3 regions of the Nocardioides humi genome follow, and region 2 is predicted to be linked to each of the others. Evidence: predicted binding sites of a transcription regulator. Region 2 holds the regulator's gene; each other region holds the start of a gene.
The links. The regulator LexA, encoded in region 2, represses DNA repair genes until DNA is damaged. The targets are predictions, from matches to a motif close to TCGAACANNTGTTCGA.

Region 1 (4,426 bases), 1.8 Mb from region 2:
CAAGCATGCGGTGCGGGGGATGACCAAGGTCGCCGCCGCCGAGTTGGCCGACGACGGTATCCGCGTCAACTCCGTGCACCCCGGCTTCGTCGACACCGAGATGTTCCGGGCGGCCAGCGTGCCGCCGGAGCGGATGGCGAGCGTGCCGCTGCGGCGGCCCGCGGCGCTGGAGGAGATCACGAGGCTGGTGGTGTTCCTCGCCTCCGCCGAGGCCAGCTACATCACCGGCACCGAACACCTCATCGACGGAGGGCTGTCGGGTGGATTCTGATCCGCGTACGGTGCGCGTGGGCGACCGGGAGATTCTCCGCGTCGGGCTGGGCGGCGCGCGGTGGTCGATCACCGACCCCGAGGACGACGGGCCCGCCGAGAGGCTCTTGGAGCTGGCGATCGAGGCGGGCGTGACCTACCTCGACACGGCCCGCGCCTACACGACCCGTGACGGCGAGGCGCACAACGAGCGCCTGCTGAGGCGGGTCCTGGACCGCATCGGAGCCTGGGACGACGTGCTGGTCGGCACCAAGGGCGGACACTACCGAGCCGACGACAGCTTCCCGATCGACGCGTCGCCGGCCTCGTTGAGACGCGACTGCGAGCGCAGCCTGGGCGCGCTGGGACGGGATCGCATCGACCTCTACTATCTGCACTTCCCGGACCCGCAGGTGCCCTTCGCCGAGAGCGTGGGAGCGCTCGCTGAGCTGCGGAGCGAGGGTCTGGTCGGCGAGGTCGGGCTGTGCAATGTCACCACGGCCCAGTTCCGGGAGGCACTCGGGATCGTCCCGGTGGCGGCGGTGCAGAACCGGATGTCGCCGTACGCTCCCGTCGACACGCCCCTGCTCGCCCTGGCCGCCGAGCGCGGCGCATCCTTCTTCGCCTATTCCCCGCTCGGCGGTACGACGCCCCCGGTCGGCGCCGACGAGCTCAGTCCGGCGGCGCTGGACGCGGCGCGAGAGCGTGGTGTCACCACGCAGACCGTGCTGCTCGCCTGGCTGCTCGGCCACGGGGACCACGTCGCGGTCGTGACCGGGGCACGTCGCCCCACTACGCTCCGGGCATCACTGCGCGCCGTCGATCTCGGGCTCACGGTGGCCGAGCACGACGCGATCGCCGCCGACCTGGCGGAGCGCTGGTGAAGCCCTCATCGACCGGGCTGGCGGCCCCTGGCTAGGGCCTGGGCTCGTGTCGCCGGGCAGTCTCCTAGTTGCGCCGGTGGAAGCGGATGTCGCCGTTGGGTAGTCGTTGGTGGGTGTAGTGGTGGTCGTGGATGCGTTGGTGGTGGTGTGCGCAGAGGGTGACCGCGTGGTCGAGGTCGGTCGATCCTCCGTTTGACCAGGGGTCTTCGTGGTGGAGGTGGCACCAGCGGGCGGGGATGGTGCAGCCCTCACCGCGACAGGTGTGGTCACGCAGCCGGATCGCAGCACGTTGGGCGGGTTGGAACAGTCGTGCGGAGCGGCCGAGGTCGAGGACCCGTGCGTGACCGTCGAGAACAACAGGGAGGATCCGGGCCTGACAGGCCAGCCGGCGGGCCTCGGTGGCCGAAATCGACTCCTCGCCCTCGCCGCTGCCGGTGAGGATCCCCGCGGTGGCGAGATCGGCACGGAGCTGCTCGATGCTCACCGTGACAACGACCGTGGTCGCATCACCCCCGTGCACGGGTAGGGCGTCGGGGTCGATGAGCTCGAGCAGGTCGATGAACGCCCACGCCCGGCGACGGTGGAACGGGGTCCGCGCCAGATCCGGATTCGCCTCCACAGCTTCACGAGTGCCGTGCTCACGCCGTGCCGGGTTGGTATGGGCGTCGAGGTAGGTCTTGAGTCGCTCCACGCAGGTGGTGGGCAGGATCCCGGTGATGCGGGAGGAGCCGTCGCCGAGGTCGCGGAACTTCAACGAAGCCTTCTCGCGTGCCGCTGCCTCTTCGGCTTCGAGACGTTTCGCTTCTTCGGCTTCGGCGATCTCGGGAGCCAGGACGTCGAGGATCCGCCGTCCCAGACGCCGCAGCTCGATGGGGGCGAACTCGGCGGCGTACTCGACGAGCCGGGCCTCGGCATCCGCGGCCAGTCCGGGTCCGAGCCGGTCAGGTAGGGCGTCGATGGCCTGGGTGATCACCCTGGCCTGTGTCGAGGTCACCTGCCCAGCTCGCATCGCCTGCGCCACCCGTGGCCGGGTCTCGAGCCCGTGGGCCAGGTGGAGGTCCGCACGGGCCGGCGCGGGGTCGATGTGGGCGGCGTGAGCGAGCCACGCCGCCGCGTCCCGGGCACCGTGCACGACGGTGATGTCACCGGCGTCGGCCAGGGTCCGCAACCGCAACTCTTCGACCTGCGCCACCAACGCGGTCGCCTGGAGCAGGAGTTGCTCCTTCTCGGGCGTCGACAGGTACAACGGCTGGGCGTCAGCCACCTCGGCCAGCGCCTCGCGACATGTCTCCACCGCCGCCAGCAACGGCTGCTGAACAAGCGGAGCCAGGCTCATGATCCGGACCTTCCCGAGTGGTCGACGTACGTCGAATCCTACCACGGGACTCGAACAAATGTTCGAACGACCTGCCTTTTGTGGATGCCTGTGGACACTGGTGGTCCGCGCCAGCAGCGCGCACGCCGTTGGCGGTCAGGCGAGCAGATCGTCGACGAGCAGGTCGATGACCGCCTCCTCCTCGATCGCCCGGCCGTACTCGGACATCGCCACGGCCAGGGCCGGATCCCAGAGGCTGGAGGCGGGGACGCCGCTGAGATCGATCGAGGGCACATCGAGGTTCGCGGCAGCGCGGTAGTCGCTCGACACGAAGCGCCACGGCGTCCACGGGACACGGGTGCGCAGGAAGGCAGCCACGCGCAGCCCCGGCCAGTCGAAGTCGCCGTGGTAGCGACACTCGGCTCCGTGCGCGGTCAGTAGTGCCAGCAGTTCGACGACGGCGGTGCTGGGCTGTCCCCAGGTGCACACCAGGACCGGGTCTTGCCGGACGGTTGGTGCGGTCTCGTTGCCCGCGACGGCGGCCCAGCGTGTCGCCGCCAGCTCGACGACCGTAGGGTTCTCGCACACGTGGACCACCCGGTCGGACCGCAGCGACGCGATGCCGCCCGACCGGACCTGGTCGAGAGTGAGCACCAGAGGCGCCCTGGCTGCGCGCATCTGCTCCGCGCATGCCGAGGTCGCCGCCGCGAGGCTCGTGCCCTCGCTGTGCGCGGCGCCGCTCAGGCCGAGAGCCAGCACGGTGGAGGCGACATTCGACATCACGACACCGGCAGCTGCCCACACCTCGCGAGTTGAGCGGGCCCGGCTGGATCCGCCTGCGAAGGAAGCCGCGACCGCACCGACCGCCAGGCGTCCGAGCGCCCTGGAGTCGTCGAGGGCGTGCGCATCGCCGAGCACCCGGCGGGCGAGGACCGCCAGCGGCTCGCCCTGGACCGGCAGCTCGTCCATGACCGCGCGCAGTTGTGTGACCAGTTGCGCGCCGACGTCGGGGCCAGGCGCCCGGTCGGTACGGCGGGCCTCGGCTCCGGCTGCTCGCTTCAGGCCGCCGCCGGCGCAGAATCCGGACCACCACTCGGCAAGCCGGCTCGGACCATCGTCGAGAAGGTCCTGCTCGACCGCCCGCCACGCCTCGGCCTCGCGCTCCGCGAGCGCGCGCTGGTCGACGACCGGTCCGGTCAGCGCGACCACGGCGTCGGCCAGCCCGGGCGGCCACGGCCCGCGGCGCAGTACCTCGTCGACGGCGGCGAGGTCGATTCGCAGCGACGTACCGGACCGACGCGGACGACCCACCAGCCGGACCGCCGCCTCGCGCTGGAGCTCGTTCGGCGAGTCGAGCCGGACGACGCCGGTCAACGCACCTCCACCGGCGCCGAGGATCCGTGACCGCACCCGTTCCACGAGCCATGCCATCTCCGGCGGCCCGAGGAGTCGTCGTACCGCGGCGAGATCGCCGCCGTGGTCGGTCATCCGAACAGGGAATCCCCGTCCTGACCGGTGGCCGCCGCGGTGGTGAGTGCGGTGGCGCGTGCGTCGGCGTCCACGTCGTTGTCGCGTCGGCGGGCCCGGCCGTCCCAGCGCCACCGGGTCACGCCGACCGCGTCGACCCCTTCGATCCGGGAGAGCTGGGCGATCGACAGTCCGGGAACCTCCGGATAGCAGCCCCACTCGCGTTCGCTGGTCATCACCACGTCCAGGTCGAAGGTGGCGAGCAGGCCGAGCGACTTCGCGCGCGAGTCGTCGTCGACGCCGGCGAATGCCTCGTCGAGCAGGATCAGTCGCGGGGCGTGTGGATCGGCTGAGTTGTAGTGGGAGGCCGCAGCGGCGAACAGCGGGACCGACACCGCCAGCACCTTCTCGCCTCCCGACGCCGGTCCGGATGCGGAGCGCCAGCTGCCGTGCTGCCAGCGCTCGACGGCGAAGGTGTGCCACTGGCGGTAGTCCAGTGCCTGCTCCAGGT
Region 2 (4,426 bases):
GAAGCTGCGGCGGGATCCGCTCAGCTTCACCCCGCGCCACAGCGACGCCGTCGGGTAGTACGCGCCCTCGCTGTAGTTCGCGGCCGGCCGGCGGTTGGCAGCGGCGAACCAGCCGAACTGCTTGCGGAGATCCGTGCCGCGCACGCCCAGCGCGGCGCCGAGCGCCTGGCGGGCGTTGGGGGCGCCGGCGGCCAGCTCCCACACGTCGCGGACGATGGTCGGCAGGCCGCCGGGTGCGTTGACCGCCGGGTAGCGCTCGCTGAGGAACTTGAAGAAGATCCAGGCACCGTACGGCGCGAGGCCGCGGCGGTAGTCCAGCGGCTGCGCGGGCAGGCCGAGCGGCCCGCCCCGGAGGTACTGGCGGTTGTCGTTGATGTCGTCGTAGAGCTCGTCCTCGGCCCACACGGCCGTGGCCTCGAGCAGCCAGGTCTCCTCGTTGACGTCGTAGGCGAACTGCACGGCGTGGAAGTACTCGTGCGCCGCCGTCACCTGGAGGTTCGCGAGCGGGCCGGGCACGGCGCCGTACTCGGCGTAGTTGTTGTCGAGGACGCAGTACGCCGCCGCCGTGGTGTGACCGGAGACGCGCTGGTCGGTCGTGCAGTAGCCGTAGAGGCCGCGCTGACCGAGGTCGGCGAGGTAGACGTCGAAGACGTTGCTGCCGTTGCCCGCCCCGCCGCTGGAGGTGCCGATGGCACCGTCGCCGACCGGCGGCCGGTAGCCGGCGGCGGCGTAGCGGCCGGCGACGTGCTGGAGGACGCCGAGCACGACGTTCGCGTAGCTCGCGGAGGCGGCGTCCGCGGTGCTCGCCACCCGGTGCACGCAGATCCCGCTGCCGCAGACCGGCGTGGCCTCCGGAACCGTGTAGCACGGCAGGCCCGAGCCGTTGGAGCACTCGATGCCGCCGACCGGGTCGGTCGGGTTGGGGCGGGCCAGCAGCCGGCCGGCGTCGTCCTGCAGGTGGGTCGGCAGGTCGGTGCGGGTGACGGCCAGGTCGCGCAGCGCCATGGTGAGGTCCGCGCCCTCGCCCTCGGCCGGGGCGACCGGGTCGGACGTCGCGCCCGACGGGACCGGCTCGAGCATCTCCCGCACCGTCTCCAGCGCCTGCTCGGCCACCTCCTGGGCGACCGGGTCGCCGGCGTCGACCGCCGGGTCGGCGGGCGCGGCGGGGTCGGCCTGCGCGACGGTGCCGAGCGTCGAGACCGCCAGCAGGGCGGCGAGGAGCGCGACGAACAGGTGGCGAAGGGGCAGCCCGGCAAGGGGGAAGTGGCTGCGACGAGACATCGGGACCGGCCTTAGGTACGGCGACAGGACGATCCCGACCCTATGCCACCGGCCGGTCAGGCAAACCTCACACTCGCCGGAGCACCGCCGTGACCTTGCCGAGGACGGTCGCGTTCGTGCCGTCGATCGGCTCGAACGCCGGATTGTGGGGGAGCAGCCAGACCTGGCCGTCCTTGCGCTGGAAGGTCTTGACCGTCGCCTCGCCGTCGATCATCGCGGCGACGATCTCGCCGTTCTCGGCGGTCGGCTGCTGGCGGATCACGACGTAGTCGCCGTCGCAGATCGCGGCCTCGATCATGGACTCGCCGCTGACCTCGAGCAGGAACAGCTGGCCGTCGCCGACCAGCTGCCGGGGCAGCGGGAAGACGTCCTCGACCCGCTCCTCGGCGAGGATCGGGCCGCCGGCGGCGATCCGGCCGACGACGGGCACGTTGGCGGGGACCGGCGCGGCGTCGCCGATCCCGGTCTCGTCGTACGCCGTCTCCTCGGCGGTGCCCATCGCCCGGCGCGCGGCCATCACCTCGGGCAGGAAGACCTCGAGCGCGCGCGGCCGGTTGGGGTCGCGCTTGAGGAAGCCCTTCTCCTCGAGGGTGCGCAGCTGGTGGGCGACGCTGGAGGTGCTGGTGAGCCCGACGGCCTGGCCGATCTCGCGCATGCTCGGCGGGTAGCCGCGCTTCTCGATGCTGTCCTTGATGTGGGCCAGGACCCGCTGCTGGCGCGGGGTGAGCCCGGTCGCGTCCGCAGGCCCGTCGGGCAGCTCCGAGACGCTGCTCGCCTGCCCGTCGCCCTTGCGCTCGGTGCCCTTGCGGTCAGCCATGGGATGCCCTCCAGATCGGCCTCGGGTGCGGCCCGGAACGACCCGGGCCCGTGTGCCGACGCTAACCGAATCCGACCGTCTGTTTCAAACACCTGTTCGAACCGCGTGTCGCGACACGCCGGTCGAACGAACTTTCGAACAGGTACTGGAAATGTTCGAACGCCTGATCTAGTCTCGTACACATGTTCGATCGAACGCCTGATCGAACCCCTTCCGTCGGACCCTCTCGCTAGACCAGTCCCGACAGGTCCCGCGTCGTCCACTTCCCCCGGAGGTCACACCATGAGCACGATCACCCTCGCCCCGCGCGTCGCCCCCGCCCGCCGTACGACGAGCGCAGCCCGCCGCCCGGCGGCCCGCGGCCAGGTCCGGCTGACCCGGCGCGGCCGCCTCGTCGTCTTCCTGCTGGCGCTCGGCGTCGTGACGCTGGCCGCCGTGTGGCTGGCGGCCGGCTCCGCGGCCACCCGCGAGGACGGCGGCGCACCGCAGATCGAGCTGGTCACCGTCGCCCCCGGCGACACGCTGTGGGACATCGCCAGCGACGCCGCGGCGACCACCGGCGACGACGTGCGCGACATGATGCGCACCATCCAGCAGCTCAACACCATCGACGGCAGCGTCCTCTACGCCGGCCAGGAGCTGCGGGTGCCGGCCGTCGGCTGAGCCCGCCTGCTGTCGAGCAGGTCGCGCGGCGACCGCCACGAGACGCTCCGCTGACTCGACCCCAGCGGAGATTGGGGAAGACGAGGGGCGGGATCCGACCGAACCGGATCCCGCCCCTCGCGCGCCTCTCGGTGTGCGGGTCAGCGCGCGGCGCGCTTGCCGCCCTTGGGCGTGTCCGGATCGCGCTTGGGGCGCGGGGTGGGGCTCGAGGTCAGGCCGAGGGCGCGCGAGAGCCGGATCGCCAGCATGAAGGCGAGGAAGAGGCAGAGCATGGCGCCGAGTGCGGCGACGGCCAGGAAGGCCCAAGCGCTGGTCTTGCCGTCGTGGCGTGCGGTGGCGCCGAAGTCGATCGCGGCGATGATCAGGTAGCCCCAGGCGACGATGGAGACGGTGATGCCGGCGGCCAGCAGCAGGAGGTCAGGGCGGAATCGCGCCTTCGCCCGGTTCCCCGCTCGCTTGCCACCCGTCACGGCGGTCATTGTTGCCGATGGGTGGATGGAACGCTCAGCCAACGCGCCCACCGGTCCCGGGGCCGGCCGGGAAACGCCGGGGCCGAAGCGGTCGTGGCGCGGTGTTCCTGGGGGTGACCTGCGCAAACGCGTGCCCGGCGACCCCCTCGTGGAACTCGTGTCCGCCCACGCTTGCATCGGTGGTGGCCGGGGCGTACGGTTACCACTACATCTAGTAGTTACAACGATGTAGTTCTCCACATCTAGTCCACAGGACGACGCTCCGTCACCCACAGGACAGGCGTGGAAACGCACAGATCGCCCCGGCTTCTCCACAGGCAGGGGGTTGTCCACAGCTCGTAGTCTCGGGAGGAGGGGCCATGCACTGTCCGTACTGCAAGCACAACGACACCAAGGTCCTCGACTCCCGTGTCTCCGACGACGGCTGCTCGATCCGGCGCCGCCGGGTCTGTCAGTCGCCGAGCTGTGAGAAGCGGTTCACGACCGTCGAGGCCATGCAGCTGACCGTGCTCAAGCGCTCCGGCGCGACCGAGCCGTTCACCCGCGAGAAGGCCGTCGCCGGCGTCCGCAAGGCCTGCAAGGGTCGCCCGGTGGACGAGGACGACCTGGCCCGGCTGGGCCAGGAGGTCGAGGACCAGCTCCGGCTTGCCGGCAGCCCGGAGGTCGCCGCCCACGAGGTGGGCCTGGCGATCCTGCCGCCGCTGCGTCGCCTCGACGAGGTCGCCTACCTCCGGTTCGCCTCCGTCTACCGCGGCTTCGACTCCGCCGCCGACTTCGAGAACGAGATCTCCCTGATGCGGGCCGAGCACCAGCTCGCCTCGGAGATCGCCACGGCCCCGACGGGCTGACCACAGACGCCCGGCAGGTAGTGGGGAAGCTGCCTGCCGGGCCACCAACCTTCCCCTTCTTCATGGGAGCTCCGCCGCTCCTGCTGCACCGCCGACGCCCCGCCGAAACCGCCGCACCAGAGGAGACCAGGAGAGCCATGACCGAGACGGCCCGCAACGAGACGACCAGCGAGACGGCGAGCTACCCGAAGTCGGGCCTGAGGATCGAGCGGGTCTTCAGCACCGAGGGCGTGCACCCGTACGACGAGATCACCTGGGAGCGGCGCGACGTCGTCCAGACCAACTGGAAGACCGGCGAGGTCGTCTTCGAGCAGCTGGGCGTCGAGTTCCCCGACTTCTGGTCGCTC
Region 3 (4,426 bases), 130 kb from region 2:
GGCGACGCCACCGCCGCCTACGTCCTCGACCACCTGCTGCCGGACCTGACCCGCCGGGGCTGGGTGCCGGCGCCGGAGCGGGTGAGTGTCGTCGGCCAGAGCCTCGGCGGCCTCACCGCGCTGCGCATCGCCCTCGCCCGCCCCGACCTCGTGGGCATCGCGCTGAGCCAGTCCGCCTCCCTGTGGCTCGACGACCTCGGGACGGAGCTCGCCGCCCTCGCCGCGCGCCCCGGCCCGCGCCCGCGCGTCGACCTGGCCCACGGCCGGCAGGAGTGGGTCCTCGCCGGCCCCCACCACGACCTCGCCCGCCGCCTCCGCGAGGCCGGGGTGGAGGTGAGCGCCACCGGCTACAACGGCGGTCACGACTACGCCTGGTGGCGCGGCGCGGTCGCCGACGCCCTGGCCCGGACGTGGCACTGGCGCCGCTGAGGTTCCGCGTGGGGCGTCTGCTCGTCGAGTAGCCCGAGCCCCTGGGCGAGGGCGTATCGAGACGCACATACCCGGCCTCTCGACACGCTCGCTACTCGACGAGCAGAACGGTGTGGCGCCCTTTTCGATCAGTGTTTCCTGTCCGGCCTCATGTGCGTCGGTGGAAGCGGATGCCGTCGGGCAGCCGTTCGTGGGTGTAGCGGTGGTCGTGGATGCGTTGGTGGTGGTGCGCGCAGAGGGTGACGGCCTGGTCGAGGTCGGTGGTGCCGCCGCGGGACCAGGGGTCGTGGTGGTGCAGGTGGCACCAGCGGGCGGGGATGGTGCAGCCCTCAGCCCGGCAGGTGTGGTCGCGCAGGCGGATCGCGACCCGTTGGGCGGGTTGGAAGAGTCGTGCGGAGCGGCCGAGGTCGAGCACCCGCCCCCGGCCGTCGAGGACTGCCGGGAGGATCTTGGCCTGGCAGGCCAGACGCCGTGCCTCGGACGCCGACATCGACTCTTCGCCCTCGGTGGTGAGGATCCCCGCGGTGGCGAGGTCGGTGCGGAGTTCGTCGATACCGATGGTCACCACCACGGTGGTGGCGTCCCCGCCGTGGACGGGCAGTGCGTCGGGGTCGATCAGCTCGAGCAGGTCCATGAACGCCCAGGCCCGGCGGCGGTGGAACGGGGTCCGCGCGAGATCAGGATTCCCGTCCACCGCCTCCGCCACGTCCGTACCGTCGGTGATGCGCCGCGGGTTGGTGTGGGCGTCGAGGTAGGTCTTGAGCCGCTCGACGGCGGTGGTAGGCAAGACCCCGGACAGGCGTGAGCTGCCGTCGCCGAGGTCGCGGAACTTCAACGACGCCTTGTCGCGAGCCTTCTGCTCCTCGGCTTCCAGACGCCTGGCTTCCTCGGCCTCGGCGATCTCGGGCGCCAGCACGTCGAGGATCCGCCGCCCCAGACGGCGCAGCTCGACCGGACCGAACTCCGCGGCATAGGCCACCAGCCGGGCCTCGGCGTCGTCGAGGATCTCGGGCCCGAGCCGGTCGGGCAGATCCCCGACGGCCGCCGTGATCACGCGTGCCTGCGCTGGGCTCACCGTCCCGGTGCGCATCGCCTCGACCACGTGCGGTCGCTGCTCGAGCGCGTGGGCGAGGTGCAGGTCGGCTCGGGCGGGCGCGGGGTCGATGTGGGCGGCGTGGGCCAGCCACGCGGCTGTGTCCCGCGCACCGTGAACAACAGCCACATCACCTGCGTCGGCCAGGGTCCGCAGCCGCAGCTCCTCGACCTGCGCCGCCAGTCGCGTGGCCTGGATCAGCAACTGCTCCTTCTCGGTGGTCGACAGGTACAGCGGCTGGGCGTCAGCCACCTCGGCCAGCGCCTCACGACACGTCTCCACCGCGGCCAGCAGAGGCTGCTGAACGAGCGATGCGACGGTCACGGATGGTCGCCTTTCCCGAGTGGTCGACGTACGTCGATCCTACCACGGATTCGAACATGTGTTTGAACAGAATGATCGGAGTCTGTCCAACTCTTCGGTTCTCCTGACAGGTGCGTGGCGGGAGACAAGCATGGACGCAGTCCTGGTGTGAGAAAGATCTGCACGTGATCGACGCGTCAATCGGCCAAGAACTCCGCGGGCTTCGCCTGTTGTGGACCGCTTCGGGATGTTCCGGGCGGAGCATCGATGCGGCCGCCGCCGCACGCTTCGTCTCCTCGCTCGGCGAGAAGAAGGTCGCGCAGCTCCTCGCCAGGTCGCGACCTTCCATGAGATCTGCGAACGCAACGGACTCCACGCTGCCATCGCAGAGTGGCTCGCGGCACGAGGCGGGCCACGTCCGAGTGGGTGGGGCTCGGACTGGAATCGATGACCGCCGGCTGGGTCTGATTCTCTGGCACGCCTGTGCGGACGCCCGCCGAAGGTCGATTCAGTTGCGACAGGCTGGAGATCGGCTTTGCCGATGCGGTGAACAACGTGCTCGGGCTCGAGGGAACGGTCGACCCCAGAATCTTCTCCGGGACAGTGGTGCCGGTGCGCACGCACATCACCATCGAACCGTGGATCAGATCTACCAGGGCCTGGGGCCTGAGCCTCGACAAGACCTGCCCTACGCCCGCAGCCCGTTCCTCTCCCGTCTTGAGAAGGCGGCCGCCGTGAACAGCCAGTCACGGGCCTGGCAGGACCTGCGGAAACGCCATGGCTTTCGCTACGTGAGCCTCGCGGTGGAGTGCTGGCGTGACCTCCAGGGACGAATCGGATCTCCTCGCGCGGATCGAGGATTTCGCGTCGCTCCCTCTCGAGTTGAGGGGGATCCGGGTCGGCTGAGCATCGTGTCCCCCGCAAACGCAACGAGGGCCCTCCCCGCATCGGGGAGGGCCCTCGGGTCAGCGCTGGCGCGCAGCCACTACTTCGTGACCTTCACCTTCACCGTGGAGCTGGTCGAGCCCGCGTGGGTGGGGCTGCCGGCGTAGGTCGCCGTCACCTTCCACTTGCCCTTCTGCAGCTTGGGCAGCTTGACCTTGGCGACGCCGGTGGCCGACACGGTGGCCGTGGCGGTCTTGGTCTTCTTGCCCTTGGTCGCGGTGACCGTCACCTGGCCGCCGGCGGCGGGGGCCACCGTGACGGTGACCTTGGCGCGCTTGCTGGCCTTGACCTTCTTGGGGGCCTTGGCGGTGGTGGACGTGGCGGCCGGCGCCGGGGTCGACGGGACGTCGGTCTTGGCCGGGGCCTTGAGGGTGAACACGTCGGTCACTCCGCCGGCGGAGGTGCCGAAGCTCGACGCCCACACCTGGTGGGTCACCGGGTCGACGGCGAGCGCGGAGACGTTGCCCGAGGTGGGCAGTCGCAGCAGCTCCTCGAAGGTCTCGGTGCTGTAGACCACGACCTCCTTGTCCTGCAGGTTGGCGGAGAAGAGCAGGTCACGCTCGGCGTCGACCTCGACCGAGTTGGTCTGGCCGGTCTGGATGGTCTCGATGACCGTGCCGTAGGACGGGCTCGCGAGGTCGGCGTCGACGACGGAGATCACCTTCGCCTGGTACGAGGAGACGTAGAGGCGCTTGTCCGTGGGGTCGTACGTCGGCCGGGCGTTGCCCGGCACGGCGGCGTCGAGCTCGACGACCTTGCTCGCGTTGAGGGTCTTGTCCTTCGGGTTGGAGGTGTTCAGCCCGTCGGCGTCGATCCGGAACAGCTTGGTGAGCTTGGTGTTGTCCTGGGTGATCTGACCGACGTAGACGTCGTTGTTGGCCTCGTCGACGGTGACCCCGATCGGGCCGCCGTCCTTGACCTCGTCCGTCACGGCGGCTGGCGCCGGGATCGCGATCCGCGCGTCGACGGTCTTGGTCGGCAGGTCGATCACGGTGATGTAGCCGCGTCGGCTGGACGGGTCGGCGGAGCGTCCCTGGGCGAAGTTCCCGATATAGGCCTTGTGGGTCTCCGAGTTGACCGCGATCCGGCGCGAGCCGTCGGAGATCTGCTCCCCGTCGTCGAACTTCCACAGCCGGTCGGCGTCGGTGGGGGCGCCCTGCGAGGCCTTCCAGATCACGATGCCGCCGCCGTAGCCCACCGACGTGTCGGTGACGGGGTCGTAGCCCTGCTGACGCACGTGGGTCGTGATGATCGTCGGGTCGTTGGTGCCGTCGTACGTCGTGTTCGGGTCGACCGCGATGCCGTTGGGCGAGAAGTGGGTGCGCAGGCTGCTCTGGCTCTGGACCTGACCGTCCGTGGTCGCCTCGGCGAAGCCGGTCCACGAGTGGGCGACGTTCTCCTTCACGCCCGTCAGTCGGGTCAGCCCGGTGTAGTCGACGTTGCGCTTGGTGCTGTTGGCGGTGTTGATCTCGACCACTTTGCCGGTGCCGGCGGTGAAGCCGTACTGGTAGGTGTAGCCGTTGACGGCACCGGAGGTGTCGTAGGTGGCGACCCGGGTTCGGGTGTCGGTCCGCTGGTTGCCGTCGGTGTAGTAGGCCTTGCGGTGCACCGGGTCGTACGCCATGTCGTAGGCGTTGGTGATGCCGGTGCTGAGGG

Region 1: the regulator LexA is predicted to act here: its motif matches at 2,520-2,535, upstream of FIV44_RS16320 (HNH endonuclease signature motif containing protein).
Region 3: the regulator LexA is predicted to act here: its motif matches at 1,897-1,912, upstream of FIV44_RS07000 (HNH endonuclease signature motif containing protein).

The regions. Positions count from the first base shown of each region.
Region 1 is NZ_CP041146.1:3,318,498-3,322,923, forward strand. It holds gene FIV44_RS16310 (SDR family NAD(P)-dependent oxidoreductase) at 1-271, shown strand, start outside; gene FIV44_RS16315 (aldo/keto reductase) at 288-1,133, shown strand; gene FIV44_RS16320 (HNH endonuclease signature motif containing protein) at 1,198-2,469, opposite strand; gene FIV44_RS16325 (TIGR02679 family protein) at 2,605-3,936, opposite strand; gene FIV44_RS16330 (TIGR02680 family protein) at 3,933-4,426, opposite strand, start outside.
Region 2 is NZ_CP041146.1:1,547,092-1,551,517, reverse strand. It holds gene FIV44_RS07640 (MXAN_6640 family putative metalloprotease) at 1-1,281, opposite strand, end outside; gene lexA (transcriptional repressor LexA) at 1,349-2,098, opposite strand; gene FIV44_RS07630 (LysM peptidoglycan-binding domain-containing protein) at 2,381-2,761, shown strand; gene FIV44_RS07625 (hypothetical protein) at 2,902-3,231, opposite strand; gene nrdR (transcriptional regulator NrdR) at 3,591-4,079, shown strand; gene FIV44_RS07615 (vitamin B12-dependent ribonucleotide reductase) at 4,217-4,426, shown strand, end outside.
Region 3 is NZ_CP041146.1:1,420,721-1,425,146, reverse strand. It holds gene FIV44_RS07005 (enterochelin esterase domain-containing protein) at 1-429, shown strand, start outside; gene FIV44_RS07000 (HNH endonuclease signature motif containing protein) at 578-1,846, opposite strand; gene FIV44_RS06995 (hypothetical protein) at 2,309-2,563, shown strand; gene FIV44_RS06990 (Ig-like domain repeat protein) at 2,811-4,426, opposite strand, start outside.